Regions from separate parts of the Streptomyces sp. NPDC104307 genome, predicted to be linked through region 1. Evidence: riboswitches for the same ligand, from Rfam matches in the RefSeq annotation. Region 1 holds a riboswitch; the other holds the start of a gene.
What was found. Region 1 has a riboswitch for thiamine pyrophosphate ahead of ACZ601_RS02560 (purine-cytosine permease family protein). Riboswitches for the same ligand answer to the same signal wherever they lie in the genome.

Region 1 (14,486 bases):
TGCCGCACCATCGGCATCGTGCCGCCGGACCGGGCCGCAGCCGAGGCCGCCCGGCTCGTGCGGAACGGGTTCACGGCCCTCAAGATCAAGGCCGGGACCCCGGACCCCGAGGACGACCTCACCCGCGTACGTGCCGTACGGGCCGCCGCTCCCACCGCCCGGCTGCTCCTGGACCCCAACGGAGCCTGGTCCGTCGAGACCGCGGAGCGGCTGCTGCCCCGCCTCGCGGAACTGGGGATCGAGGCCGTGGAGCAGCCGGTCCCACCCGGCGACCCCGAGGCGCTGGCCCGGCTCGCCCAACGCTCACCGCTGCCGGTCATCGCCGACGAGGACGCGATCGGATACGAGGACGCCCGCCGCCTCGCCGGGCGGGTCCACGGCATCAACGTGAAGCTCGCCAAGTGCGGCGGCGTCACCGCGGCACTGCGGATCGCCGAACTGATCGAGGGGACCGGCACGGAGCTGATGCTCGGCTGCCTGACCGCCAGCACGCTCGGGATCGCCCCCGCCGTGCACCTGGCCGGCCGGGCCCGGTGGACCGACCTCGACGGGCACCTGCTGCTCGCCCGCGACCCGTGGGCCGGCATCGGCGGCGCCGACGGCACCGTACGCACGAGCAGCCGTCCCGGTCTCGGCGTGCGCCCGCGCACCGAGGAGGACCCCCGGTGAGGACGTGGCGCGAGATACGCGGCTTCCCCCTCGCGATACGGCTGCTCCTGATCAACCAACTCGGCGTCAACACCGGGTTCTACCTGCTCATCCCGTATCTCGCCGTGCACCTGAGCGAGGATCTCGGGCTGTCGGCCACCGTCGTCGGTATCGTGCTCGGCGTACGCAACCTCAGCCAGCAGGGCCTGTTCCTGCTCGGCGGATCGGCAGCCGACCGGCTGGGCGCGCGAGGCGTCATCATCGCCGGATGCGCGCTGCGCACCGTCGGCTTCGGGCTCTTCGCGCTCGGGGACGGACTGACCGTGCTGCTGACCGCGTCCGTGCTCAGCGGCCTGGCCGGGGCGCTGTTCAACCCGGCCGTACGCGCGTACCTCACCCTGGAGGCGGGGGAGCGCAAGGCCGAGGCGTTCGCCCTGTTCAACGTCTTCGCGACCACCGGCGCCCTGATCGGCCCGCTGATCGGCAGCGCCCTGCTGCTGGTCGACTTCCGCACCTCCGCGCTCACCGCGGCCGGGATCTTCGCCGTACTCACCCTCGCCCAGGCCCTCGTGCTCCCCGCCCGAGCTGTCACACCGTCGGCGAACAGCGTCCTGGGGGACTGGCGCGAGGTGATCGGCAACCGGGGCTTCGTGGCCTTCTCCGTCGCCATGGTCGGCATGTTCACCATGGAGAACCAGCTGTATCTGCTGCTGCCGGACAGCGCCCGCCGGGCCACCGGCTGGGACGGCGCGGCCGGTCTCGTCCTCCTCGTCGGCACCCTCACCGGCCTCGGGCTGCAACTGCGCATCACCCGGGCGCTGAAGAAGACCGGCAGCCGGGCGAGATGGGTCGGTGTGGGGCTCACGCTGATGGGGCTCGCCTTCATTCCGCCGATGACGGTGAGGGGCACGGCCCGGGGCGGCGCCGGTGACGCGGTGCTCGGCGCCCTGCCGGTGCTGGCCGGGGCGCTGCTGCTCTGCCTGGGCCTCATGATCGCCCAGCCGTTCGTCATGGAGCTGATCGCCCACTTCGGCCGCCCAGAGCTCTCCGGCACCTACTTCGGCCTGTTCTACCTGTTCTCGGGCATCGCCGCGGCGGTGGGCAACGCGATCGTCGGCCGGGCCATGGACGCGGGCCATGGCGCCGGAATGCCGTGGCTGCCCTGGACCTGCTGCCTGGCCCTCGGACTGGCCTCCGCCACCGGCGTGGCATGGCTGCACCACCGACGCGTGCTTCCCGCCCGAGTGACGCCACTGCCGGCACCGGCCTGAGGACACAAGAGGAGACAGGATGAGCAGCACCAACCTGCTGACCGACAACCCGGCCCTGTACGAAGCCCGGTTCCCCGACGAGGAGCGTCTGGCGGGGCGTTGGGCCGAGGACTGCCTGCGGCGGCACGGCGCCGGGGCACGCGTCCTGGACCTCGGATGCGGAACCGGCCGCGACGCCGCGCACCTGCACGCGGCCGGCCGCACCGTCGTCGGTGCGGATCTGTCGGAGGCGATGCTGGACCACGCGCGCGGGCACCACCCCGGCCCCCGGTACGTCCGGGCGGACCTGCGCGGGTTCGACCTCGCGGAACCGCCCTTCGACGCCGTGGTGTGCCTGGACAGTGCCCTGCTGTACTGCCACACCAACGACGAGATCGACGGCTTCCTGAGCTCCTGCCGCCGCTGTCTGGCACCCGGCGGGCTGCTCGTTGCCGAGATGCGCAACGGGGCCTTCTTCCTCGGCCGTACCGAACTCCTGGACCGGCCGTCCTTCAACGGCTTCGCCTGGCAGGGCACCACTTACCGCTCCACCACAGAGCTGGGGGTGGACCGGACCGCTCAACTGCTGCGACGCACCCGGGTATGGACAGCCGACGACGGAACGCCACCCGTCGAACAGCACTCCGCCTGGCGGCTGTTCTTCCCCCAGGAACTGCGCCATGTCCTCGCCGCCCACGGCTTCGAAACACTCGCCCTGCACGACGGCCCCGGCCCCCGTACGGAGCCGCCTTGGCGGGAGGGTGACCTGCCGAACGCCACGGCCGACGCCGACCGGCTGCACCTCGTCGCCCGCCTCACCCGCTGAAAGCAGGATGCCGTGCCCGTTAAGACAGGGCGCCGCCCCCGCTGAAACAGGGCGCCGCCCCCGCAGACACCCCTTCACACACCGAGGAATCCCTCATGAACGACGCCCCTGCCCACGGCTCCCGTCCTCCCGGCCCGCGCCGCCGCGGCCTCCTCGCCGCGGCCGGAGGCGCGGCCGGACTCGGCGCCCTCGCCCTGGCGGGCTGCGCCGGCTCCGGCACGGCAGCCGGCCCCGCCGCGGCGGACGGCAGACCCCGACGCGGCGGGCGGCTCCGCGCCGCCTTCGCCGGCGGCGGCGCGAGCGAGACCCTCGACCCGCACCTGGCCAACCTCTTCGCCGACGCGGCCCGCGCCAAGGCCCTCTTCGACAAGCTCGCCGACTACGGATCCGACCTCTCGGCACAGCCCCGGCTCGCCTCGGCCTGGGAGGCGAACAGGGGCCTGGACCGCTGGAAGGTGACCCTGCGCGAGGCCACCTTCCACGACGGCAGGCCGGTGACCGCCCGGGACGTCCTCTACAGCTACCGCCGCATCACAGACCCGACGAAGGCGTTCCGGGCCAAGGCGTCGCTGGAGCCCATCGACCTGAAGTCCAGCCGCGCGCTGGACGCGCGCACCGTCGAGTTCGTGCTGCGGCGCCCCACCGCCGAATTCCCCAACGTAATGGCCGCGTTCGGCGCGTTCATCGTCCCCGAGGGCGCTCAGGACTTCGATCGCGAGCCGGTGGGCAGCGGCCCCTTCCGCTTCGTGTCCTTCGCACCCGGTAAGTCCGCCGTCTTCGCCCGCCACGACGCCCACTGGGACGGCGCCCCGCACCTCGACGAACTCGAATTCCTCGTCGCCAACGAGGAATCGGCCCGCGTCAACGCCCTGCTCGGCGGTCAGGTCGAGTACGCCCACGAACTCAACCCGGCCACCGCCCGCGCCCACGAGAACAAGGGGCGGATCCAGATCGTCCGGCTCCGCAACAGCGCCATGCAGGGCTTCGTCATGAAGACCGACCGGCCTCCGTTCGACGACCAGCGGATACGTGAGGCCTTCTGCCTGATCGCTGACCGGAGAGAACTGGTCGACGGCGCACTGTCCGGCGCCGGACAGATAGGCAACGACCTGTTCGGCAAGGGCTACGAGTACTACGCCGACAGCCTGCCGCAGCGCGAACAGGACCTCGACCGGGCCCGCAAGCTGCTGAAGGAGGCCGGCGCCGAGAAGCTCACGGTCACCCTCGACACCTCACCCGTCGCGGCCGGGTTCACAGAGGCCGCGGCGATCTTCCGCGACCAGGCCGCCGGAGCCGGGGTGCGCATCGAGATCAGGACCGGCAGCAAGGACAGCTACTGGAAGGACATCCTCGACTCCGGGACCCTGGCGTCCTACCGCTCCGGCGCCATGCCCATCGAGACCCACATCTCCCAGCGCCTGCTCACCGGGTCCACCACCAACGCCACCCACTGGCGGCACCGGGACTTCGACGCCCTGTACCAACAGGCACAGTCCACCAGGGACAAGCGGGACCGCACCGCCGTCTACACCCGCATGCAGCGCCGCCTGCACACCGAGGGCGGCTTCCTGATCTGGGGATTCGCCGACTGGATCCTCGGCACCGCCCGCACCGTCCGGGGCGTCGAGCGGAACGCACCCGCCAACTCCCTGGACTGGGCCCGCTTCGACAAGGTCTGGCTGGCGTGAGCGGTCTCCGGTCCTGGATCGCCCGGCGGCTGCTGCTCGGCGTGGCGCAGACGGCAGCGGTCGTGCTGCTCGTCTTCACGCTCACCGAGGCGCTGCCGGGCGACGCCGCCGTGGCACTCGCCGGGGACCAGCCGGACCCGGAGCGGATCGCGGCCATCCGCGAGGCGATGCGGCTGGACCGTCCGGCCCACGAGCGCCTGGCGGACTGGGCGGCCGGGCTCCCGCACGGCGACTTCGGCACGTCCCTGACCTCCGGACGCCCGGTCGGCTCCTACCTCGCGGACGGCTTCGGGCCCACCGCGTTGCTCGCCGCGCTCACCCTGGTGCTGCTGGTGCCCGTCGGGGTCGGCCTCGGAGTGCTGGCCGCCCGCCACGAGGGGCGGCTCGCGGACCGGCTCGTCAGTTCGGTGACGCTCGGCGTGTACGCGGTACCGGAGTTCGCCCTCGGCGTGCTGCTCGTCACCGTGTTCGCCCTGCGGCTCGGCTGGCTGCCCCCGACGGCCGTGGGTTACGGCGACGATCTGCTCGGCCATCCCGCAGCCCTGGTCCTGCCCGTGCTCGTACTGCTGTCGCGGCCGGTGTGCTCACTGGCCCGGCTGGTCCGTGCGGGCATGATCGACGCGCTGGCCTCGCCGTACGTCGCTCACGCCCTGCGCTGCGGAGTCTCCGGAACCCGCGTCCGCTACACGCACGCGCTGCCCAACGCCGTCGCTCCCGCCGCCCAGCAACTCGCCCGCACCGTCGACTGGCTGCTGTGCGGCGTCATCGTCGTGGAGGCGCTGTACGTGATCCCCGGGCTCGGCACCGTGCTGATGAACGCCGTCGCGGAACGGGACGTCCCCGTGGTGCAGGGCCTCGCGGTGGTCTTCGGGCTGACCGCCGTCGTCCTCAACCTGGGGGCGGACCTGGTCGCCCACCGTCTCGCGCCCCGGGCGGGGGTGGCCGCGTGAAGCGCCGCGTCGTGCTCGGTGCGCTGATCGTCGGCGTACCGCTCGTCCTCGCCCTCCTCGGCCCGATGGCCGCCGGGCCCCCCGGTCCGCGGGCCGCCTCCTTCACGCTCGGTGGCGGACATGGGCTCGGCACCGACTTCGTCGGACGCGACGTCTGGCGGCAGGTGCTGCTCGGCGGACGGTCCGTGGTCCTCGTGGCGCTCACCGCGACCGCCCTCGCCTACCTCGCGGCCCTGCCGCTCGGCCTGATCAGCGCGCTCACCCGGCGCCCCTGGCTCGAAGAGCTGCTGATGCGCCCCCTGGACGTGCTGCTCGCCGTGCCCTCGCTGCTGCTCATCCTTCTGGTGGCCGCCGTCTTCTCGCCGGGAGCCGTGGGGCTCTGCCTGCTGGTGGCCCTGGTCAACGTCCCGGACGCCGCGCGGATCGTCCGCGCGGCCTCGGCCGCGGCGGCCGCACGCCCCGCCGTCGAAGCGCTCCGCATGCAGGGCGAGACCTGGTGGCGCACGGCCGTCGGCCATGTCGGCAGGTCGATCGCGCGGACGCTCGCCGCCGACGCGGGCGTACGGCTCACCGGCGTGCTCTACCTGGTGTCCACAGCGGCCTTCCTCGGAGTGGGCGTCGCGCCGGACGCCCCGGACTGGGCTGTGATGGTGGACCGCAACCGCACGGGCCTGTTCGTCCAGCCCTGGGCCGTGATCGTCCCCGCGCTGCTGATCATCGCCCTGACCATGGGCGGCAACCTGCTCTTCGACGGCGTACTGGAAAAGAGGGCCCACCGTGACCGCGATCGCTGAAGTCAAAGACCTGCGTGTCGAGGTCGGCGGCCGCGCGATCGTCGACGGAGTCAGTTTCCGGGTCCGGCCCGGGAAGGTCACGGCACTGGTCGGTGCCTCCGGCAGCGGGAAGACGACCACGGGCCTCGCCCTGCTCGGCGAGTACCCGGCGGGCGCCCGGGTCACCGGCGAAGTACGCCTCGCCGTCGGCCGCGCCGGATACGTGCCCCAGCACCCCGGCGCGGTGCTCAACCCCGCGCGCCGGGTCGGCGCCCTGCTGGGCGACATCGCGCGCGAGCAGGTGCGCGGCCTGCCCAGGACCGAGCGCCGCGCCGCCGCCCGCAGACGTGTCCTGCACGCCCTCTCCATGGCCGAACTACCGGAGATCGATCCGCTGTTGCGGCGCTTCCCGCATCAGCTGTCGGGCGGCCAACAGCAGCGCGTCGTCCTGGCGCAGGCGCTGCTCCTCGGCGCCCGGGTGGTCATCGCGGACGAACCGACCACGGGTCAGGACGCGCTGACCAAGCGGCGCATCGTCGAGCAGCTCGCGGCCGTGGCCCGGCAGGGCATCGCCGTGGTACTGCTCAGCCACGACCTGGACGTCGTACGGGCCCTGGCCGACGAGGTACTGGTCCTGCGCGCCGGCCGGGTGGTGGAGGCGGCGTCCCCGGAGGACCTCTGGCTCGCACCGCGGCATCCGTGGACGGCCGAGCTCCTCTCGGCGGACAGGACGACGGTACGCGACCGGGCCACTGGTGACGGGGGTGCCGTGGCCCTCCGGGTGCGCGGCCTGCGGGCCCGGCACCGCGACGGCACCGGAGTCAGCGAGGTGGTGCGCGTCCCCGAACTCGCCCTCCGTGCGGGCGAGTGCCTGGCTGTCGTCGGCCGCTCCGGCAGTGGCAAGACCACCTTCGCCCGCTGCCTGGCCGGCCTCCACCGCGACCGGACGGGTGACGTCCTGCTCGACGGCGTACCGCTGCCGCGCAGCCTGCGCGGCCGGACCAGGGAACAACTGGCGTCGGTCCAATACGTGTTCCAGGACGCGAAGGCCGCCTTCGACGCATACCGGCCGGTCCTGGACCAGGTCGCGCGCACGGCGGCCAGGCTGCGCGGAGCGGGCCGGGGAGAAGCACTCGCTCAGGCCCTGGACACCCTGACCGGCCTCGGGCTCACCGAGGAACTGGTGCGCCGCAGACCCGGCCTGCTGTCCGGCGGCGAGCTCCAACGGGCCGCGCTCGCCCGCGCCCTGCTCGCCCGGCCACGGGTGCTGATCTGCGACGAGATCACCTCCGGGCTGGACGCGATCACCCGGCGCCGCCTCCTCGACCTGCTCGCGGCGTTGCTGCGCGAGCGCCCCGAACTGGCCCTCGTCCTGATCACCCACGACCTCGCCGTCGCGGCGACCGCCGACCGGATCGCCGTACTGGACGCAGGCCGGCTCATCGAGCAGGGGCCGGCGGCGCAGGTGCTCGCGGCGCCGTTGCGCAGTGACACGTCGTTTCGGCCCCGGCATCCGGAGCAACCGCCACGGCTCCCCGGCTGATCCTTACGGCCCTGATGCCGGCCGACCGGAACCAGCCCTCGGGCGACGCGGGGCCACCGGGGGCTGCGGACTCTCACACGTAGGTGCGCAGCTCCGGCCATATCTCTCCCCAGGGGCGGCGGGGGCCCGTGCAGACGTAGACGTGGCCGCCCTGCTCGACGTTGGGCACGCCGTACGGGTTGGAGAGGGTGGCGGCCACCCGGACGTGCCGGAAGTGGCTGCGCAGCTGGGCCACGTAGCGGGGTTCGTGCTCGGGGCCGGGGGTGATGGCCACCACGGTGGTGGCGTCCGGGTTGCCCGGACCCCACCACCAGTCGGTGTTGTGGGCGCTCACGGCGGTGGGCAGTCCGGTGCCTCGGCCCAGTTCGTTGACGGCGCCGGCCTCGCCGTAGTCCGCCGTGAATATCACCGCGTTCGCGCGCTGCCCGGCCGGCAGCCCGGTCCACACCTGCCGTACGGTGCCGACGAGTTGGGGCCAGCCCACCGACTCGCCCGAGTTCGAGCTGACGCCGTACGTCCAGGCCACCTCCGAGGGCGGCAGCACCGGCAGGACCATCACCGCGAACAGCCCCGCGGAGGCGGCGGTCCCGATCATCAGGCCGCGGAACCGGCCGGGACGGGCGTGCAGCCAGCCGTCGAGTCCGAGGACCCGGCCGCCAGCAGGCACACGTACAGCCCGCCCAGGTAGTACACCTGGGCTCCGGTCGTCACGGCGAACAGTACGAACAGCACGGCGTACGCGGCCACCAGGCACTGCCACAGCGGGCGGCCGGAGCGCCACAGGAACCGCAGGCCCGCCATCCACAGCACCGCCAGCGCCAGGCAGGACATGCCGAGCTGGCCCACGATCCAGGTGGGGATGTTCCCCGGGCCCCCGTTCTGGCCGTTCAGCGCCCGTGTCATCTCGAACATCGCCCAGCCGTGCCGCGACTGCCACCACAGGTCGGGCAGCACCAGCAGTACGGCGACGGCTGCGCCCGCGAGCAGCCGGCGGTCAGCCACGGTCCGGCGGGCCGGGCCGAGGAGCACGGTGGCCAGCAGCACGATCCCGAAGATGGCGGCGAGGTGGTTGAACTCCGAGCCGACGCCGACCAGCGCTCCCACGGCGAGCCACCACCGGGTGTCGCCGGTGCGGCCGATCCGCACGACCACCAGCGCTGTCGCCGCCCAGGCGAGCACTTCGTACGACGTGGTGTTGGCGATGTGCGCTCCGCCCAGCAGGACGGGCATCGTGCCGGTCGCGACCGCCGCGAGCAGCTGGGCCCGGCGCGCGCCGCCGAACTCACGCGCCGTCAGGCCGCCCACGACCACCGTGCCCGCCGCCGCCAGCGCGGGCCACAGCCGCAGCCCCGCCTCCGAGACCCCGAACAACGACAGGGAGATCCGGGCCAGCAGCGGAGCGAGCACCGGCTGGTCCACATAGCCGGCCTGGAGGTGCCGGGCGCAGTCGAGGAAGTACAACTCGTCGATGTGGAAGCCGTAGCGCGGGGACAGCGCCATCAGCAGGGCGAAGACCAGCCCCGCGACGGCGAACACCCTCCGGTCCGGCGGAGCCGTCCGCCCGTCGGCCTCGTCGGCGCGCACCGTGCCCGTACTCTCCGCCATCTCCGCAGAACCCCCCGGTCTCGATCCCCTGGCCGCGGAGCACACGCCTCCCGGGCCGCTCGTACCTTAGCCACCCGTCCGGCGGGCGGTGAAGTATCCGGCGGTGCTTCACCGGAGTATCAGGACTGGCCGCCCCCGGGGCCCGCCAATAACTTGGCTCCGGTAGGCGGCCGAGGTACCTCCGACGGGCGGGATGGTCCGATGCAGAGCACAGCCGTACGCCTCGGCGGCGCCGAGGACCCACTGGGTCCGGGCTACAAGTGGATCGCGCTGTCGAACACCACGCTGGGTGTGCTGATCGCGACGATCAACCTGTCCATCATCCTCATCGCGCTGCCGGACATCTTCCGCGGTATCGGAGTGGACCCCCTCCAGCCGGGCAACACGAGCCTGCTGCTCTGGCTGATCATGAGCTACATGGTCGTCACCGCGGTCCTGGTGGTGAGCTTCGGCCGGCTGGGTGACATGTACGGCCGGGTCCGGATGTACAACCTGGGGTTCGCGGTCTTCACGCTCTTCTCCGTACTGCTCTCGGTGACCTGGATGCACGGCACCGCCGGCGCCCTGTGGCTGATCGGGATGCGGGTGCTCCAGGGCGTGGGCGGTGCGATGCTGATGGCGAACTCGAACGCCATCCTCACCGACGCCTTCCCGCCCCGGCAGCGCGGTCTCGCCCTGGGGCTCAACCAGGTCGCGGCGATCGCGGGCTCGTTCATGGGACTCGTGCTCGGCGGGCTGCTCGGTCCCTTCGACTGGCACCTGGTCTTCCTGGTCTCCGTCCCGATCGGGCTGTTCGGCACGGTCTGGGCCTATCTGAAGCTGCACGACACCGGCGTCCGCACCCCGGCCCGGATCGACCGGTGGGGCAACCTGACCTTCGCGGCCGGTCTGATCGCCGTACTGTCCGGCATCACGTACGGCATCCAGCCCTACGGCGGCGACACCATGGGATGGACCAACCCGTGGGTGATCACCGCTATCGTCGGCGGGCTGGCCGTGCTCGGGCTCTTCTGCGTGATCGAGACCCGGGTCGCCCAGCCGATGTTCCATCTGGCGCTGTTCCGCATCCGCGCCTTCACGGCGGGGAACGTGGCGAGTCTCCTGGCGTCCCTGGGGCGCGGCGGCCTGATGTTCATCCTGATCATCTGGCTCCAGGGGATCTGGCTGCCCCGGCACGGCTACGGCTTCGAGCAGACCCCGCTGTGGGCCGGTATCTACATGCTGCCGCTGACGATCGGTTTCCTGATCGCCGGCCCGTTTTCCGGGTGGGCCTCCGACCGCTACGGCGCCCGGCTCTTCACCACCGGCGGCATGCTCCTGGCGGCCGCCACCTTCGTGGCGCTCAAAGTTCTGCCGGTCGATTTCGACTACTGGCTCTTCGCGCTGATCCTACTCGTCAACGGGCTGGCCATGGGGCTCTTCGCCTCGCCCAACCGGGCGGCGATCATGAACAGTCTGCCGCCGGACCAGCGTGGGGTGGGCGCGGGAATCAGCACCACCTTCCAGAACTCGGCCACGGTGCTGTCGATCGGCATCTTCTTCTCGCTGATGATCGCCGGGCTCGCGAGTTCGCTCCCGGACACGCTGGCCCACGGACTCACCGAGCAGGGCGTGCCGTCCGCCGACGCGGCACGCGTCGCGGCCCTGCCACCGGTCGGCGTGCTGTTCGCGGCGCTCCTGGGATACAACCCGGTACGCAGCCTGCTCGGCCCGGAGACCCTGGCGCAGCTGCCCACCAGCCACGCCGACTACCTCACCGGCCGGGCCTTCTTCCCGACGCTGATCTCCGGACCGTTCGAGCAGGGCCTCTCCGTCGCCTTCGACTTCGCCATCGCGGCGTGCCTGGTGGCCGCGGTCGTCTCGCTCCTCCGCGGCGGTCGCTACGTCCACGGCGAGACGGAGTCCGCGAAGGCGTGACGCCCCCGCGCCTCGCCAACCGCCGCGCCCGCCGCCGGGGCCATCAGGCGCTGCGGCGCAGCCGCAGCGGGGCGTACACGGCGAGGGCCGCGAGGAACGCCACCCCGTAGGCGAGGTCCGCCCCGTGCAGCGCCTTCGCCACCGGGCCCACGTACAGGCCGGTGCTCATGAACGGCACCGCCGCGGCGAACGCGGCGGCGAAGGCGGTGAGCGCCGGCCACCACGGCTGGGGGCGGGCGCTCTCGGCGGCCAGGTCGACGGCGGAGCCACCGCGCGCCCTCGCCCGGACGATCCAGTCGACGGCCACGATCGCGACGAACCCGGGGATCCAGTAGCCGACGAGCAGCAGCACGTTCTGGAAGCGGGCCGTGGTGTCGGCCGCGTGCATCCACAGGACGAGGGGGAAGCCGAGGGCGGCGGCCAGCGCGGCGGCGACGGGGCGCGGCAGGCGCACCCCCATGGTCTGCAGTGCCAGCGATCCGCTGTAGTCGTTCATGGCGTTGCTGCACAGCGCGGCCAGTGCCACGGCGAGCAGCCCGAACGCCCCGAGCGCGCCCCCGCCCAGCAGGGTGTCGACGCCGTGCGCGGTCTGGTCGGTGAAGACGGACGCACCCCACAGGCCGAGCGTCTGGACCGCCACGAACGAGACGCTGATCCCGAGCAGGGTGCACCAGAACATCCGGGGCCGCGACGTGGTGCGCGGCAGATAGCGGCTGAAGTCGCTGGCGTACGGCGCCCAGGACAGCGCCAGGCTCAGGGCGATGGTGCACGTCAGGACGAACGCGCCCGCCCGGTCCGCGCCGTGCGCGCTGCCGGTCGCGGCGGGGTGGACCCCGTCCAGGAGCTTCGTGGCGAGCACCGCGAAGGCGGCGGCCAGGACGAAGGTCATCACGGTCTGGAGCCGGTGGATCACCTCGTACCCCAGGACGCCGAGCGCGCCCTGGGCCGCCATCATGACCAGCACTCCCAGCCAGAAGGGCCAGCCGCACAACTGGGCCAGCGCCTCGCCGCCGAACAGTCCGATCAGCGCGTCCCAGGCGATGGACGACAGCCACTGGAGCGCGCCCGGCAGCACCACGCCTCGGCCGAACGCCAGCCGGGCGAGCGGGAGTTGTCCGGCACCTGTCTGACTGCCCCAGGTGCCCAGATACGCGGTGGGCACGGCGCCCACGAGCGTGCCGAGCACGACGGCGGTGAGCGCTGTGGCGAAGTCCAGGCCCAGCGCGATGCCGACGGTGCCGGTGAAGACCCCGGTCATGGTCAGGTTGGGGGCGAACCAGACGGTGAACAGCCGGCCGGGCCCGCCGTAGCGGCGGTCCTCGGGAACGGGGGCTATCCCGTGCGCCTCGACGCGCAGATCGCCCGGGGCGGTGGGCATCCGCCCGTCGAACGCGGGCCGCCGGTCCGTGGCCGCGCGCTCGTCCTGGGCATACGGCAGTGACATGAAGACATCCCTCCGCCAGTGCTAACTGGTTCAGGTTCGACGGGTGTGTTCTCAGCCCCTGTGCAGGGGCACCCCGTGTCCGGTGAAGCGGCCAGGATAGCCGGGCGGTCGCGGGTCGCGGTGCGGGGGGCCGGACGCCGGGCGGACGCCGCCGTGGCCCCGCGCGACTCGTGGTGCGGGCGCGGCCGTCAGCCGTAGAGCTTGGCCACGAACGCGGCGAGGTTGGCCGAGGTGCGGGCGATCTGCTCCTCCACCGTCAGCGACTCCTTGAACCGGGCGCCGGAGGGCACGGCCTTCTTCCCCCGGACGTAGAGCGAACAGGCCAGATCGGTGCACATGTACAGGCCGACGGAATTTCCCTCGCGCCCGGCCTGCCCGGTCTTGCGGGCGGTCATCAGGGAGACGCCGCTGCCGGGGTGCGTGGTCAGACAGAGCGAGCACATGCTCCGGTGCAGGAAGCCGCGCTGCTGGGACGGGAAGCGAAGCGTGATGCCCGCCGTCCGGCCGTCGTGCTCGGTGACGATGTAGCTGCGCCCGGGAGCGGACAGGTCACGCCAGCCGAGGAAGTCCAGATCCTCCCAGGGCAGCTCCTCGAAATCGCGGGGGAGCGGCAGACGCTTGGCTTCCCCCTTGGAGCAGTTGACGAACGATGTGCGGATGTCCTGCTCGGTCACGGCTTTCATGACATCGACGCTAACTCTGCCTACGACCCCTAGGCAAATGAATAACTGTTTAGGGTTTCACCTGTATGGCATCGGGCACTACGGCCAGTCGGTGGGCGGGTGGGTGCTCGATGCCGAGATCGGGACGCCAGGCCGCGAGGATCTGCGCCGAGGGGTCGAACAGCGGCGTCGGCAGGGCCTCTGGCCGGGTCCACCGCCAGGTGCTGATGAGGTGGGGTTCGGTCACCTGGGGGCTGCCCGACTCCACGGTGACCAGGGCGGCCATCGTCACCCGGTTGATGCCGCCGGCCACGTCGTGCAGCATCGCGAAGACGCCCATGCGGTGCTCGGGGACCTCAAGGCCGGTCTCCTCGCGCAGCTCCCGCACCGCCGCCGCCGCGATGGACTCGTGCGTCGGATCGACCTTCCCGCCGGGCAGCTCCCAGCTGCCGCTGTGGTGCCGGCCGAGCAGGACGCGCCCCCGGTTGTCCTGCACGATCACGCCCACCCCGAGCGCGGCCTGGGCCTGTGGCGGCCGGGAGTTGCGGTCCGGGACCGGTGCCGTTTCGCTGTCCATGTCTGCGTCTGCTCCTCCGGCTGATCGGCGGCCGGGTGACCGCCACAAGGTGTCGAGCCTACGGGCGGGCGGCGCGGGTGCCCGAGGTCATCCGGCCAGCCGGAGAGATGTGGGCGCGATGCCGAGCCGCACCGTCTGCCCCCATGCCAGCTCCAGCGCGTCCGACTCCATGCCGTCGCCGAAGACCACCACCCGGTCGGACTCCACGGTCAGCCGCAGCGCCTGCCCGCGCCCCAGCTCGCCCGAGACCAGCGAGGTGCCGGTGACAGGTGACGGCCAGGCCTCCCGGACGAACCAGAGCAGCCGGGGGTCTGTGGGCGCCGGCAGCGTGAGCGGGCTGCGGCGTTCCTGCCACAGGGAGCGCAGCCAGCCGGTGGCGCCGGTGCCGGTGCCGACCAGGACGCCGGAGGACGCCTGCGCTTCGGCGGGGGAGTCCGCCGTGTCGGGGCCGAGCCGGTAGCGAGCCGTCTGGTGCCCCGGCGGACCGAGATAGATCTCGTTGAGCGCCAGCAGCCGCTGGGTGTCGTCGGCCACCGCCTCGACCATCGTCAGCTCGTCCGCCGTGCCGCCCGGCGTCACGGCCGCCCGCAGCAGCGCCGCCGC
Region 2 (14,486 bases), on a different contig from region 1:
GGTGCGCGCTGGGGCGCGTTCCTGGACCGGGCCGGGGATGCCTGGGACCGGTCCAGGCGGCCCTTGCTGGAGGAGCCGTTGCGCCCCGACTGGCAGGTGCTGGCCCGTGATCCGTACCCGGCCCCGGTGCGGCGGCGGCTGCTGCGCCCGGCGTTGCGGGCCGGCACGGTGGCGGAGGTGGGTTCCTGGGAGCTGGCGGACCCCCGGCTGGCCGCCCTGCTCGACGGGTACGCGCTGTCCTACGGCCTGGATCCGCTGCACGCCCCGGCGAGCGCGGCCCTGCTGCCGTACATGGAGGAGACGTTCGGCAGCTGGTACGTCTCCGGTGGCATGCGGGCGCTGGCGCGGGCGGTGTACGAGCGGTGCCTGGCGCGCAGGGTGGAGTTCGTCTTCGGTGCCGAAGTGGCCCGGGTGGTGGAGAAGGACGGCCGGGCGGCCGGTGTGGAGCTGGCCGACGGGACGGTCGCGGAAGCCGCCCATGTGGTCCTGGGCGCCCAGCCGCGACCGGGGCTGATTCCCGGTCAGGAGATCTGGCGGGACGGCGATGTGACGGTCCAGCCCCGGCCGGGCGGCGCCGGGGCGACGGGCCGGTTCCTGGTGCTGCTGTCGCTGCGCGGCGCCCGCCCCTCCGATGCCGTGCACCGGACGCTGGTTCATCCGACGGACGGGGCGGCCGAGCGCGCGGCGGTGTTCGGTGGCCGGCTCGCCGAGCACCCCACGGTGACGGTGCTGCGCCCCGACGACCCCTCGACCCGTCCCGACGCGGACCACGAGGCGGTGACCCTGATGGCGACGGTCGCCCCGCACGGCGCGGTGGACTGGACGGACGCCGCGCTGCGGAAGCGGTACGCGGACACCCTGATCGACGCGGCGGACGCGGCCGTGCCGGGCCTGCGCGAACGCGTGCTCCACACGGAGGTGCGGACGCCCGCGGAGACCGAGGCGGAGACCGGCGCGGCGGGTGGCGCGGTTCCCCCGCCCGCACTGGCCGGGGCCGGGGGCGGGTATCTGCACGCGGGCAACAGCACCCGGCTGCCCGGCCTGCTGCTGGCGGGCGGCTGGTCGCATCCGGGCGGCGGGCCGGCGCACGCGGGGATGTCGGGGACGCTGGTCGCGGGGCTGATCGTCGAGGGGGACGGCTTCCGCGGCTCGCAGTGAGCCGGGCGTCGCCCGAGCGGGAGCGGCGCCGGGTACCGTCCCGGCGGCCGTCGCGGGCTCAGTAGCGGTACTGGTCGTTGTGGCCGGTGTCGTAGCCGTTCGGGTACGGGGCCGGCTCGGCGGGCTGCTCCGGGGGCAGCGGGGCGTAGTGCTGCTCGCCCTCGCGCTGCTGCGGCACCCAGACCCCGCCCGGAGGCGTCTCGGGGGCGTACTGCTCGGACGGGGCGTACGGGTCGGCGTACTGCGCCCCGCCGCCGTTGCTGTCGTGGTTCCCGTAGCTGTCGTACGTGCCGTACTGCGGGGCGCCCGCGGTCGTGCCGGTGCCGATGTACGGGTCGGAGTAGGCCGCGTACTGCTGCCCGGAGGTGCCGTAGTCGTACTGCCCGGCTCCCGCGTAGCCGTCCTGGCCCGCGTAGGTCTCCTGGCCGGGGTAGCCGCCCTGGCTGCCGTAGGGCTCCTGGCCGCCGTAGGCGTCCTGGCCCTGCGCCGGGTACGCGGAGTAGTCGGTGTAGGGCTCGTAACCGGCGTACTGCGGCCGGCCCTGGGGCTGTTCGGGTCCCTGGTGCTGCTGCTGTTCCTGCCGGGGCCGGGAGTCGGTGTAGACGCCGTACTGGCCGGTGTCGTCCGGCAGGGGCTCCGGCTCGTAGACCGCCGCCGGGCCCTGCGGGGCGTGGGACGGCTCCGGCGGCGTGGAGCCGGGCTCGTACTCCGTCTCCAGGTCAGAGACCTGCAGCCGGGGTTCGCGGTCGGGGCTTCCACGGCGGCGGCGGCTCTCGCCGGGGCTGCCGCCTATGGCCCAGCCGGTCGAGAACCCGCGCCGGAACGAGAGCGTGACGTACGTCTGGCCCGTCGCGAAGGCGATCGCGCCGATCACGATCACGGGCACGGACGGCATCAGTACACCGATGACCACACCGACGAAACCGGTGAAGGCGAGCAGGCGCCAGCGGAGTCGCGCCTTGTACTGGAGCAGCACCTCTCCGAGCAGCCACAGCGCAACGATGCCGAACGCGATGTAGAGGACCGTCCAGCCCATGCCCGCCCCCTTCTACGGCCGCCGCCCCGGAGCTCGGCGGGTACGGCCGGTCACGACTGCCTGTGCAGTCCGAGATTTTCGTAGATTTCGAGCGTCGCCGTCGAGTTGTTCAGCGTGATGAAGTGCAGCCCGGGGACACCCTCGGAGAGCAGCTTCGCGCAGAACCGCGTTGCGAAGTCGATGCCAATGGAGCGTACAGCGGCGGGATCGTCCTTGGCGGCGAGGATGCGTTCTTTCAGGGCTGTGGGCAGCGTCGCGTTGCTGAGCTGCGCGAATCGCTCCAATTGCCGGACGCTCGTGAGGGGCATCACCTCGGGAATGACCGGAGTTTCGCAACCGGCGGCGACCACCCGGTCACGCATCCGCAGATAGTCCTCCGGGTCGAAGAACATCTGGGTGATCGCGTAGTCCGCGCCGGCGCGGCACTTGTCCACGAAGTGCCGGATGTCGGTGTCCCAGTCGGCCGAGCGCGGATGCATTTCCGGGAAGGCCGCGACGCCGACGCAGAAGTCGCCGGACTCCTTGATCAGCCGGACGAGATCCGCCGCGTACCGCACGCCCTGCGGGTGCTCGACCCACGGACCCATCGGATCGCCGGGCGGGTCACCGCGCACGGCGAGGATGTTCCGGATCCCGGCGTCCGCGTACTGGCCGATCATGTTGCGCAGTTCGGCGATGGAGTGGTTGACCGCCGTGAGGTGCGCGACCGGGGTGAGGGTGGATTCGGCGGCGATGTCCTGGGTCGCCTTCACCGTCCCGGCCCTGGTGGACCCGCCGGCTCCGTACGTCACCGAGACGAAGCTCGGGCCCACCGCCTCGATCCGGCGCAGCGCGTTCCAGAGGTTCCGTTCACCCTTCTCGGTCTTGGGCGCCCAGAACTCGAACGAGTGCAGGGTCTTGCCGGTCGCGAGCATCTCGCGCACGGTGCGCGCGCGATCTGTCCTGGTGGAGGGTGTACCGAAGGCCATAACGGCAGGTTAACCAGGGCGTGACGGCGACCCAACCGAACTGGCGAGATTTGCCCGAATTGACCGGTTCTTGTCCACGCTTCGGACACCGATGTCCCAAACACGTCCCCGGAAGGCCGGCGGATCACGCGTCGGCGCGCGCCCGGATCCTTTCGGCCAGCTCGGCGGCGGCGGCAGCCGGATCCGACGCCTCGGTGAGGGCACGTACGACGACGACGCGGCGCGCTCCGGCGTCGAGCACCTCGTCGAGGTTGCCGGCGTCGATGCCGCCGATGGCGAACCAGGGGCGGGCCGGGGCGAGCGAGGCGGCGTAGCGGACGAGGTCCAGACCGGGTGCGTGGCGGCCGGGCTTGGTCGGAGTGGGCCAGCAGGGGCCGGTGCAGAAGTAGTCCACGCCGGGCTCGGCCACGGCGGCGTCGACCTCGGCCTCGGCGTGCGTGGAGCGGCCGATGACGACGTCCTGGCCGATGATCGCGCGGGCGGCGGGCACCGGCAGGTCACCCTGGCCCAGGTGCAGCACGTCGGAGCCGATGGCGTGAGCCACGTCGGCCCGGTCGTTGACCGCGAGGAGCTTGCCGTGCCGCCCGCACGCCTCGGCGAGGACCGCGAGGTGTTCGAGCTCCTCGGCCGCCTCCATCCCCTTGTCGCGGAGCTGGACGATGTCCACTCCGCCGGAAAGCACCGCGTCGAGGAACTCGGGGAGGTCTCCCTGGCGCCTTCGGGCGTCCGTGCACAGGTACAGCCGGGCGTCGGAGAGCGGTGCGCGAGGCTTGGGCATGGCGAGGTTCCCCCGGGGAGCGATGACGTCGGTCAGGTGGCGCGGAGGGATGCGGACCGCACGGCGCGGCCCGCATCCCGGTACGGCAAAAGGTCAGACGGCGAGCGCCTGGGCGCGGCGCTTCACCTCCGTGCCGCGATTCTCACTCAGCGCCTGCGCGGGCGTGCCCGGCAGGCTCGGGTCGGGGGTGAAGAGCCATTCCAGCATCTCCTCGTCGGAGTAGCCGTCGTCCCTCAGGAGCGTCAGGGTCCCCGAAAGGCCCTTGACCACCTTGTCGCCGTCGATGAAGGCGGCAGGCACCTGGAGCGCCCGGTTCTCACCACGTCGTACGGCGATGAGCTGGCCCTCCTTGACCAGCTGCCGTACACGCGTCACCTGGATATCGAACATTTCGGCGATATCGGGAAGGTGGAGCCAGGCAGGGACGAGAGCATCGATCTTTGCGTCAATCTCGGTCACGGGACAAGCCTGCCATCCCGGACTGACAGCCGACACCCGGACTCCGCCCTTGGGGGCCTCGCGCACCCCGTCGGCGGTGCGGCCGGGGCCTGATCCGCCGGACAGGCCCTACTGGCGTACGGCCGACTTCAGCGGCACCGAGGCGTCACCGGCCAGCCGCGGATCGAGCGGCGTCCCCGCCTCGATGAGCTTGCGTCCCTGGATCAGGTCGCGCGGCCGGCCGACGGAGAGCACGGCGGCCAGGACACCGCCTCGCAGCCAGCACACGGACCAGGCGGGACCGTCCGGATCGCCGCGCCACAGCAGGGTGTCGGCGCCCTCGTGGTAGCCCGCGTACTGCACGAACCTGCCGAACTGCTCGGACCAGAAATAGGGCACGGGGTCGTAGGCGGGCGGCTCCGACCCGTCCGGCGACGCCCCGATGATGTGGGCGGCCGCGGTCCGCGGCCCCTGGAGCGCGTTGTCCCAGTGGTGGACCAGCAGCCGCGCCCCGTAGCGCGCGGAGGGGAAGGAGGCGCAGTCGCCCACGGCGTACACGTCGGGCAGCGAGGTGCGCAGCGCCGCGTCGGCGGTCACAGATCCGTCGGGCCCGAGTGCGACGCCGGAGCCGGCCAGCCATCCGGTGGCGGGCCGTGCGCCGATCCCCACGACGACGGCGTCGGCCGGCAGGGCGCGGCCGTCCGCCAGGAGCACCCGGCCCGGCTCGACCCCGGCCACCCGCGCCCCGGTCAGCAGCGTGGCGCCGCTCTCCGCGTACCAGGCGGCCATCGGGGCGGCGACCTCGGCGGGGAGGGCGCCCGCGAGGGGGCGTTCCGCGGCCTCGACGACGGTGACCTCGCAGCCTGCGGAGCGGGCCGCGGTGGCGAACTCGGCGCCGATCCAGCCCGCGCCGACGACCACGACGGTGTGCCCCGCGTCCAGGACGGGCCGCAGCCGCGCCGCGTCGTCCAGGGTGCGCAGCAGATGGACCCCCGGCACCCCCTCGGAGCCGGGCAGCACGACGGGTTCGGCTCCGGTGGCGATGACCAGGACGTCGTAGGGGACGGGCCCCTGCGAGGTGTCCAGCTCGTGGTCCGCGGCGCGCAGGCCCGTGACCTCGCGGCCCAGCCGCAACTCGATGCCGAGTGTCTCGAAGTCGATGTCGAAGGCGGATTCCTCGGCCTTGCCGAGCAGCACCGCCTTGGACAGCGGTGGACGGTCGTAGGGCTGATGGGGTTCGGCGCCGATGAGAGTGAGGGCGCCGGTGAAGCCCTGTTCCCGCAGGGCCACCGCCGTCTGCACACCCGCCATGCCCGCGCCGACGACGACCACCCGCCGCCCGGCCCGCTCCGACTGCCGCTCCGGCCGCTCTGCCCGCTGCTGCTCGTTCACCCGACCACCTTAATCAACTGACGGTCCGTCAGGAAAGGGGTTCCTCACCGTCCTCGTACCACCGGCCTCCTGCTTTACCCGTCCAGGGAGGCTGGGTCTAGGGTGGCTGACGTAAAAGACTCGCGGGAGCCCGGACGTACCGGGCTGAGAGGGAGGCTGGACGGCCTCCGACCGTACGAACCTGATCCGGGTCATGCCGGCGAAGGGAGGGGCTGGATGCCCATGCCTGTCCACCACGAGAGCGGCTACGAGGTCCTCGTCATCGGGGGCGGGATCATCGGCCTGGTCACCGCCTGGCGGGCCGCCCAGCGCGGTCTGACCGTCGCGGTCGTCGATCCGGAGCCGGGCGGCGGGGCCGCCGGGGTCGCGGCCGGAATGCTGGCCGCCGTCACCGAACTGCACTACGGCGAGGAAATGCTGCTGGGGCTCAACCTGGCCTCCGCCGCGCGCTATCCGGCGTTCGCGGCCGAGCTGGAGGCGGCGAGCGGGCAGGACATCGGGTTCCGCGCCTGCGGCACCCTGGCCGTCGCGCTGGACACCGACGACCGCGCCCATCTGCGGGAGCTGCACGAGCTGCAGCGCCGCTCCGGGCTGGAGTCGCAGTGGCTCACCGGCCGGGAGTGCCGGCGCCTGGAACCGATGCTCGCGCCGGGCGTACGCGGCGGACTGCGGGTCGACGGCGACCACCAGGTCGACCCGCGCCGGCTGTCCGCCGCGCTGCTGACGGCGTGCGAGCGGGCCGGGGTCGTCTTCCACCGGCAGCGGGCAGAGCGGCTCTCCGTGGTGCGCGACCGGGCCACCGGGGCGGTACTGGCCGATGGTTCCGAGCTGCCGGCCGATCAGGTCGTGCTCGCCGCCGGCAGCCTCAGCGGCCGGCTCGCGGAGGTGCCGGAGCACGTCCGGCCACCCGTCCGCCCGGTCAAGGGCCAGGTGCTGCGGCTGACCGTACCCACCGCGTACGCCCCCTTCCTCAGCCGCACCGTGCGGGCCGTGGTCCGGGGCAGCCACCTCTACCTCGTGCCGCGCGAGAACGGCGAACTGGTGGTCGGCGCCACCAGCGAGGAGATGGGCTGGGACACCACCGTCACGGCGGGCGGGGTCTACGAGCTGCTGCGCGACGCCCACGAGCTGGTGCCCGGCATCACCGAGCTGCCGCTCACCGAGACCCGGGCCGGTCTGCGCCCCGCCTCCCCCGACAACGCCCCGCTGCTCGGCCGCACCGCGCTGCCCGGCCTCCACCTCGCCACCGGCCACCACCGCAACGGGGTGCTCCTCACCCCGGTCACCGGTGACGCCATGGCCCGGCTGCTGGCCGAGGGCGAGCTGCCCGAGGTGGCCCGCCCCTTCTCCCCCGGCCGCTTCCCGGCCGCCGCCCCCGTACGACAGGAGCAGCCCGCATGACCGCGCCCACCTCACTGGCCGTCTCCGTGAACGGCGAGACCGTCACCGTCGCCGCCGGCACCACCCTGGACGTCCTCGTCGCGACCCTGACCGAAGCGCCCTCCGGGGTCGCGGCGGCGCTGAACGAGACCGTCGTGCCGCGCGGCCAGTGGTCCGGCGCGGCGCTCGCGGACGGCGACCGGGTCGAGGTCCTCACCGCGGTCCAGGGAGGCTGACCGTGTCCGACGACCTCTTCACCCTCGGGGACACCACCTTCGGCTCCCGGCTGATCATGGGGACGGGCGGGGCGCCCAGCCTCGATGTGCTGGAGCGCGCGCTGACCGCCTCCGGCACCGAGCTGACCACCGTCGCGATGCGCCGCCTCGACCCGACCGTGCAGGGCTCCGTGCTCTCCGTACTGAAGAAGCTCGACATCCGGGTGCTGCCGAACACGGCGGGCTGCTTCACCGCGGGCGAGGCCGTGCTCACCGCCCGGCTGGCCCGCGAGGCGCTCGGCACCGACTGGGTCAAGCTGGAGGTGGTGGCCGACGAGCGCACCCTGCTGCCCGACCCGGTCGAGCTGCTGGACGCCGCCGAGATCCTGGTGGACGACGGGTTCACCGTGCTGCCGTACACCAATGACGACCCGGTGCTGGCCCGGAAGCTGGAGGACGTGGGGTGCGCGGCCGTCATGCCGCTCGGCTCCCCGATCGGCTCGGGCCTGGGCATCCGCAATCCGCACAACTTCCAGCTGATCACCGAGCGGGCCGGGGTCCCGGTGATCCTGGACGCGGGCGCCGGTACGGCCTCGGACGCGGCGTTCGCCATGGAGCTGGGGTGCGCGGCTGTGATGCTCGCCTCGGCGGTGACCCGGGCCCAGGAGCCCGAGCTGATGGCCGCCGCGATGCGGCACGCGGTGGAGGGCGGGCGCCTCGCGTACCGGGCGGGCCGGATCCCGCGCCGCCACTTCGCCGAGGCATCGTCGCCGGTGGCGGGGCGTGCGGCGCTGGACCCGGAGCGCCCGGCGTTCTGACGCAGGGCCCCGCGGCACCGGATCGCGTGTCCCTGTCACGGCTCGGCTGCAGTACTGCCCCGGGATCGCCCCGGGCAGTCGGTGGTGTCCGTGGCGGCTCGTAGACTCGCTGCGTGGATACGACCCTCCAGGACCCTCTCGTCGGGCAGCTGCTCGACGGCCGCTACCGCGTCGATGCCCGCATCGCCGTGGGCGGCATGGCCACGGTCTACCGGGCCATGGACACCCGCCTCGACCGGGTGCTCGCCCTCAAGGTGATGCACCCGGCGCTCGCGACCGACGCCTCGTTCGTCGAGCGCTTCATCCGCGAGGCCAAGTCGGTGGCGGGGCTCGCGCACCCCAATGTGGTCGGGGTCTTCGACCAGGGAGCCCAGGGTCAGTACGTCTACCTGGCCATGGAGTACGTCGCGGGCTGCACGCTGCGCGATGTGCTGCGCGAGCGCGGCGCGCTGCAGCCTCGGGCCGCGCTGGACATCCTGGAGCCGGTGCTCGCCGCGCTCGGCGCCGCGCACCGGGCCGGATTCGTACACCGGGACATGAAGCCGGAGAACGTGCTCATAGGCGACGACGGCCGGGTCAAGGTCGCGGACTTCGGCCTGGTACGGGCCGTGGGCACGGTGACCAACACCACCGGCTCCATCCTGGGCACCGTCTCCTATCTCGCCCCCGAGCAGATCGAGCACGGCACCGCGGACACCCGCGCCGATGTGTACGCGTGCGGCGTGGTGCTGTACGAGATGCTCACCGGCGCCAAGCCGCACACCGGGGAGTCCCCCGCCCAGGTCATCTACCAGCACCTCAACGAGGACGTCCCGGCCCCCTCCACCCTCGTCCCCGGGCTCGCGCCCGAGCTGGACAGGCTGGTCGCGAGCGCCACCGCGCGGGACCGCGAGGTGCGGCCGTTCGACGCGGTCGCACTGCTCGCCGAGTCCCGCGAGGCCCGCGCCGGGCTCACAGAGGCCCAGCTGGACGCCGTACCGCCACAGGCCCTGGCGGAGGTGCGCGACGCCGCGGAGGACCGCACGAGCGTGATCCCGAGGGTGCTGCCGCCCGGTCAGGGCACCGCCCACCACACCAGCCGGCTGGAGACGCCCCCGCCGCTGCCGCCTGAGCGGCCCGCCCGCCGGGCCGGGTTCCTCGGCGGCCCCCGGCGCGGCATCATCGCCTCGGTCGTCGCGGTGCTGCTGGTCCTCGGGATCGGCGGCGGTGTCTGGTACATCAACTCCGGACAGTTCACCCACGTCCCCCGGGTGCTCGGCCAGAGCGAGAAGGCGGCCAAGGAGCGGCTGTCGGACGCCGGCCTGGAGCTGAAGGGCGTGGAGCGCGCCTACAGCGACACCGTCGAGCGCGGCAAGGTGATCGACAGCGACCCGAAGTCGGCCGCCCGGATCCGGGGCAACGGCTCGGTGAGGCTCGTCGTCTCGCGCGGGCCCGAGATCGTGAAGGTGCCCGATGTCGAGGGCGTCAAGCTGGCCGAGGCCAAGCGGCAGCTGACGAAGGCGGGCCTGGTGCCCGGCATGACCACCAAGGAGTTCAGCGAGGACGCGGCGGCCGGTGAGGTGGTGCGCACGGACCCCGAGGCCGGTGCCGAGCGCCACCCGGACACCGCGGTCGCACTCGTCGTCTCCAAGGGCAGCCCGGTCGACGTCCCCGACGTCACCGGCCTCTCCGTCGAGGACGCCACCGACGCGCTGGACGATGAGGGCCTGAAAGCCAAGGTGCTGCCGGGCCGGGTGAACTCCCCCGAGGACGCGGGCGACGTCGCCAAGCAGTCCCCCGCCGAGGGCAAGGAGGCCGCCGAGGGCGACACCATCACGCTGACGGTCTCCAAGGGCCCCCGCATGATCGACGTGCCGGACGTCACCGGCAAGGACGTGGACGACGCCCGGAGCGAGCTGGAGGACGCGGGCTTCGAGGTCAAGGTCGACCGCCCGTTCCTCTCCTTCAGCGACACGATCGCGAGCCAGTCCGTCGACGGCGGCGACCGGGCGCCGGAGGGCAGCACCATCACCATCAAGACCAAGGGACTGTAGGGCCTTATGCGCAACCCCGTCGGTGGCCACGTGCCGGTGGCCGGTGGCCTGGCCAAGGTCGGCCTCCCCTACGCCCGGGAGATGGGCGCGGAGGCCGTCCAGGTCTTCGTCGCCAATCCGCGCGGCTGGGCGACGCCCGCGGGGAACCCGGCGCAGGACGAGCGGTTCCGGGCCGAGTGCGCCGCCGCGTCCATGCCCGCCTACGTACACGCCCCGTACCTGATCAACTTCGGCTCGCACACCCCGGCGACCGTCGAGAAGTCCGTGGACTCGCTGCGCCACTCCCTGCGCCGGGCCCGCGAGATCGGCGCTCTGGGCGTCGTGGTGCACACCGGCTCCGCGACCAACGGCAGGCCGCGCGAGGAGGCGCTGGCCCAGGTACGCACACACCTGCGGCCGCTGCTGGACGAGCTGACGCACGAGGACGACCCGTTCCTGCTGCTGGAGTCGACCGCGGGCCAGGGCTTCTCGCTCTGCTCGCGGACCTGGGACTTCGGCCCGTACTTCGAAGCGCTCGACGCCCATCCGAAGCTTGGCGTCTGCCTCGACACCTGCCACATCTTCGCGGCGGGACACGATCTGGCCGGTCCCGGCGGGATGAAGGAGACGCTGGACCTGCTGGTGGAGACGGTCGGCGCGGGCCGGCTCCAGCTGATCCACGCCAATGACTCCAAGGACGTGGCCGGTGCCCACAAGGACCGGCACGAGAACATCGGCGCCGGTCACATCGGTGAGGAGCCGTTCCGGGAGCTGTTCTCCCATCCGGCCACCGAGGGCGTACCGCTGATCATCGAGACGCCGGGCGGCAAGGAGGGCCACGCGGCGGACGTGGCCCGGCTGAAGGAGCTGCGCGGCCGGAGCTGACCGCGCTCAGCCCGTGGTGAGGTCAGAGCTCGGGGCCGTCCCCGGGCTCCTCCTGGTAGGAGTAGCGCTGCTCCTTCCACGGATCGCCGACGTTGTGATAGCCGCGCTCCTCCCAGAAGCCGCGGCGGTCGGCGGTCATGTACTCGATGCCCCGGACCCACTTGGGGCCCTTCCAGGCGTAGAACTGCGGAACCACGAGCCGGAGCGGGAAGCCGTGCTCCGCGGTGAGCAGCTCGCCGTCCTTGTGGGTGGCGAACAGGGCCCGTTCCGCCGTGAAGTCGTCGATCCTGAGGTTCGAGCTGAATCCGTATTCGGCCCAGACCATCACATGGGTGACTTGGGGCGCGGGCGGTGCGAGGGCGACGACGTCGCGGACGAGCACCCCGCCCCACTCGGCGCCGAGCATGCTGAATTTCGTCACGCAGTGCAGATCCGCGACGACCGAGGAGAACGGCAGTTCCGAGAATTCCTGATGGTTCCAGCAGTGCTTGTCGCCATCGGCGGTGGCCCCGAAAACGCGGAATTCCCAGCGCTCGGGTTTGAACTTCGGCACCGGTCCGTAATGGGTGACCGGCCAGCCTCGCTGAAGTCGCTGCCCCGGCGGAAGCTCGGACTGCTCTGCTGCGCGGTTTTCCCGGCTTTCCGGCTGACCCATGACTCCATGGTGACAGACAGGCAGGGGTGGTCATGACCAGCACAGAGACGATTCGGGCATGCCTTACTAAGCATGTACTTACTGGACGGCCACCGGGTGCGATGCGAAGATGCGGCCAACTTGCCCAGTTCACCGGTTGGAAGGAGCCTCTGCGATGCAGGGCGACCCCGAGGTCCTTGAGTTCCTGAACGAGCAGCTGACCGCCGAATTGACTGCCATCAATCAGTATTTCCTGCACGCGAAGATGCAGGACAACTTCGGCTGGACGAAGCTCGCGAAGTACACGCGCTCCGAGTCGTTCGACGAGATGAAGCACGCCGAGATCCTGACCGACCGGATTCTGTTCCTCGACGGACTGCCGAACTACCAGCGGCTCTTCCACGTCCGGGTGGGCCAGACGGTCACCGAGATGTTCCAGGCGGACCGCCAGGTCGAGGTGGAGGCGATCGACCGCCTCAAGCGCGGCATCGAGCTGATGCGCGCCAAGGGCGACATCACGTCCGCGAACATCTTCGAGTCGATCCTGGCCGACGAGGAGCACCACATCGACTATCTCGACACCCAGCTGGACCTGGTCGAGAAGCTCGGCGAGCCGCTGTACATCGCGCAGCTGATCGAGCAGCCGGAGAGCTGACCCGGCTCAGGCGGCTTCGGGGAAACCGGCCGCAGGTACGGGAGCGGTGCCCGTGTCGAGACGCTCGACGGTGCCGGCCGGCTGCTTCTGGTCGAGCAGTTCGCGGCGCGGACAGGCGCCGCGGCCGAGCATCGCCTGGATGGTGCGCACACAGCCGCCGCAGTCGGTACCCGCCTTGCAGGCGGAGGCTATCTGGCGGGGCGTGCAGGCGCCGGCTTCCGCATGCTTCTTGACCTGCTGCTCCGTAACGCCGAAGCACGAGCAGACGTACATGCGGTTTCACCTCCCGGCGGGACGAGGTCGTGGCGGCCGCCCCGATAATCGGTGAGGCTAACCTAACCTTACCCGCCACTCAAGGGCGGTAAAAGCCCCGGAACGCCCTGTGGGGCACGGATCACATCGATCCGTGCCCCACAGTCGTACGTGTGCCACCTGCCGTGACGCCTACTGGTCCCGGTACATCTCGGCGACCAGGAACGCGAGGTCCAGCGACTGGCTGCGGTTGAGCCGCGGGTCGCAGGCCGTCTCGTAACGCTGGTGCAGATCGTCCACGAAGATCTCGTGGCCGCCGCCGACGCACTCGGTGACGTCGTCACCGGTGAGCTCGACGTGGATGCCGCCCGGGTGGGTGCCCAGGCCCTTGTGCACCTCGAAGAAGCCCTTGACCTCGTCCAGGACGTCGTCGAAGCGGCGGGTCTTGTGGCCGGACGCGGCCTCGAAGGTGTTGCCGTGCATCGGGTCGGTGACCCAGGCGACGGTGGCACCGGAGGCGGTGACCTTCTCGACCAGCTCGGGGAGCTTGTCGCGGACCTTGTCGGCGCCCATCCGGACGATGAAGGTCAGCCGGCCGGGCTCGCGCTCGGGGTCGAGGCGGTCGATGTAGCCGAGCGCCTCGTCGACGGTGGTCGTCGGTCCGAGCTTGATGCCGATGGGGTTGCGGATCTTCGAGGCGAACTCGATGTGCGCGCCGTCCATCTGGCGGGTGCGCTCACCGATCCACACCATGTGGCCCGAGGTGTCGTACAGCTCGCCGGTGCGCGAGTCGGTACGGGTCAGCGCCGACTCGTAGTCCAGCAGCAGGCCCTCGTGCGAGGCGTAGAACTCGACGGCCTTGAACTCGGCCGGGTCGGTGCCGCACGCCTTCATGAAGTTCAGCGCGCTGTCGATCTCGCGGGCCAGTGCCTCGTAGCGCTGGCCGGACGGGGACGACTTCACGAAGTCCTGGTTCCAGGCGTGCACCTGGCGCAGGTCGGCGTAACCGCCGGTGGTGAAGGCGCGCACGAGGTTCAGCGTGGAGGCGGACGCGTGGTACATCTGCTTCAGCCGGTCCGGGTCCGGAACGCGCTCGGCCTCGGTGAAGGCGAAGCCGTTGACGGAGTCGCCGCGGTAGGTCGGCAGGGTCACGCCGTCGCGGGTCTCGGTCGACTTGGAGCGGGGCTTGGAGTACTGGCCGGCGATCCGGCCCACCTTGACGACGGGCACGGAGGCCGCGTAGGTGAGGACGGCGCTCATCTGGAGCAGCGTCTTCAGCTTGGCGCGGATGTGCTCGGCCGACACGGCGTCGAAGGCCTCGGCGCAGTCACCGCCCTGGAGCAGGAACGCCTCGCCCTTGGCGACGGCTCCCATGCGGGCGCGCAGCTGGTCGCACTCGCCCGCGAAGACGAGCGGCGGATACGACGCGAGGTCCGCGAGTACATCGCGCAGCGCCTCGGAGTCGGGGTACTCGGGCTGCTGCGCCGCGGGAAGGTCTTGCCAGGTGTTGCCACCGGCGACGGAGGTATTGGCGTTCACGGTCACGGGTCCCACATTACGGGGTCGTGTCGAGTGCTTTTTCTGGTGCTCAGTGACTGAGACGGCTGACGTGGCGCGCCAGTGACCGGGGACACAGCCGGGTGCCGGCGCGTCTGCGGCCGCCTCGCTTCCCGATCGTGGGTTATGGTTCAGCCATGTTCGCGCACTCGACCCGTAATTGGTGGTGGACCGCTCATCCGGCGGCCCACTGACTGCGCGTACACAGAACGCAGAGGCCGCCCGAGGGGCGGCTTTTTTCCGTTTTCACGGGCCGTTCCTCCCAGCTGATCCCACTGGAAGGAACCCGGCATGACGCCGCACACGAC

Region 2: another riboswitch for thiamine pyrophosphate. It lies ahead of thiO (glycine oxidase ThiO); the one in region 1 lies ahead of ACZ601_RS02560 (purine-cytosine permease family protein).

The regions. Positions count from the first base shown of each region.
Region 1 covers NZ_JBVJMU010000001.1:644,894-659,379, reverse strand. Annotated here, with positions in the region: gene ACZ601_RS02610 (dipeptide epimerase) at 1-669, shown strand, start outside; gene ACZ601_RS02605 (MFS transporter) at 666-1,919, shown strand; gene ACZ601_RS02600 (class I SAM-dependent DNA methyltransferase) at 1,939-2,724, shown strand; gene ACZ601_RS02595 (ABC transporter substrate-binding protein) at 2,820-4,412, shown strand; gene ACZ601_RS02590 (ABC transporter permease) at 4,409-5,362, shown strand; gene ACZ601_RS02585 (ABC transporter permease subunit) at 5,359-6,156, shown strand; gene ACZ601_RS02580 (ABC transporter ATP-binding protein) at 6,140-7,678, shown strand; gene ACZ601_RS02575 (hypothetical protein) at 7,752-8,273, opposite strand; gene ACZ601_RS02570 (glycosyltransferase family 39 protein) at 8,273-9,283, opposite strand; gene ACZ601_RS02565 (MFS transporter) at 9,485-11,200, shown strand; gene ACZ601_RS02560 (purine-cytosine permease family protein) at 11,244-12,644, opposite strand; TPP riboswitch at 12,635-12,730, opposite strand; gene ACZ601_RS02555 (FBP domain-containing protein) at 12,833-13,327, opposite strand; gene ACZ601_RS02550 (nucleotide triphosphate diphosphatase NUDT15) at 13,377-13,883, opposite strand; gene ACZ601_RS02545 (hypothetical protein) at 13,971-14,486, opposite strand, start outside.
Region 2 covers NZ_JBVJMU010000003.1:350,202-364,687, reverse strand. Annotated here, with positions in the region: gene ACZ601_RS11710 (phytoene desaturase family protein) at 1-1,158, shown strand, start outside; gene ACZ601_RS11705 (hypothetical protein) at 1,217-2,194, opposite strand; gene metF (methylenetetrahydrofolate reductase [NAD(P)H]) at 2,245-3,162, opposite strand; gene thiE (thiamine phosphate synthase) at 3,287-3,940, opposite strand; gene ACZ601_RS11690 (Rv2175c family DNA-binding protein) at 4,034-4,399, opposite strand; gene ACZ601_RS11685 (NAD(P)/FAD-dependent oxidoreductase) at 4,508-5,689, opposite strand; TPP riboswitch at 5,883-5,995, shown strand; gene thiO (glycine oxidase ThiO) at 5,993-7,171, shown strand; gene thiS (sulfur carrier protein ThiS) at 7,168-7,386, shown strand; gene ACZ601_RS11670 (thiazole synthase) at 7,389-8,183, shown strand; gene pknB (Stk1 family PASTA domain-containing Ser/Thr kinase) at 8,297-10,216, shown strand; gene ACZ601_RS11660 (deoxyribonuclease IV) at 10,223-11,080, shown strand; gene ACZ601_RS11655 (sulfite oxidase-like oxidoreductase) at 11,103-11,735, opposite strand; gene bfr (bacterioferritin) at 11,890-12,369, shown strand; gene ACZ601_RS11645 ((2Fe-2S)-binding protein) at 12,376-12,642, opposite strand; gene ACZ601_RS11640 (class II 3-deoxy-7-phosphoheptulonate synthase) at 12,814-14,160, opposite strand; gene ACZ601_RS11635 (trp operon leader peptide) at 14,316-14,372, shown strand; gene ACZ601_RS11630 (anthranilate synthase family protein) at 14,470-14,486, shown strand, end outside.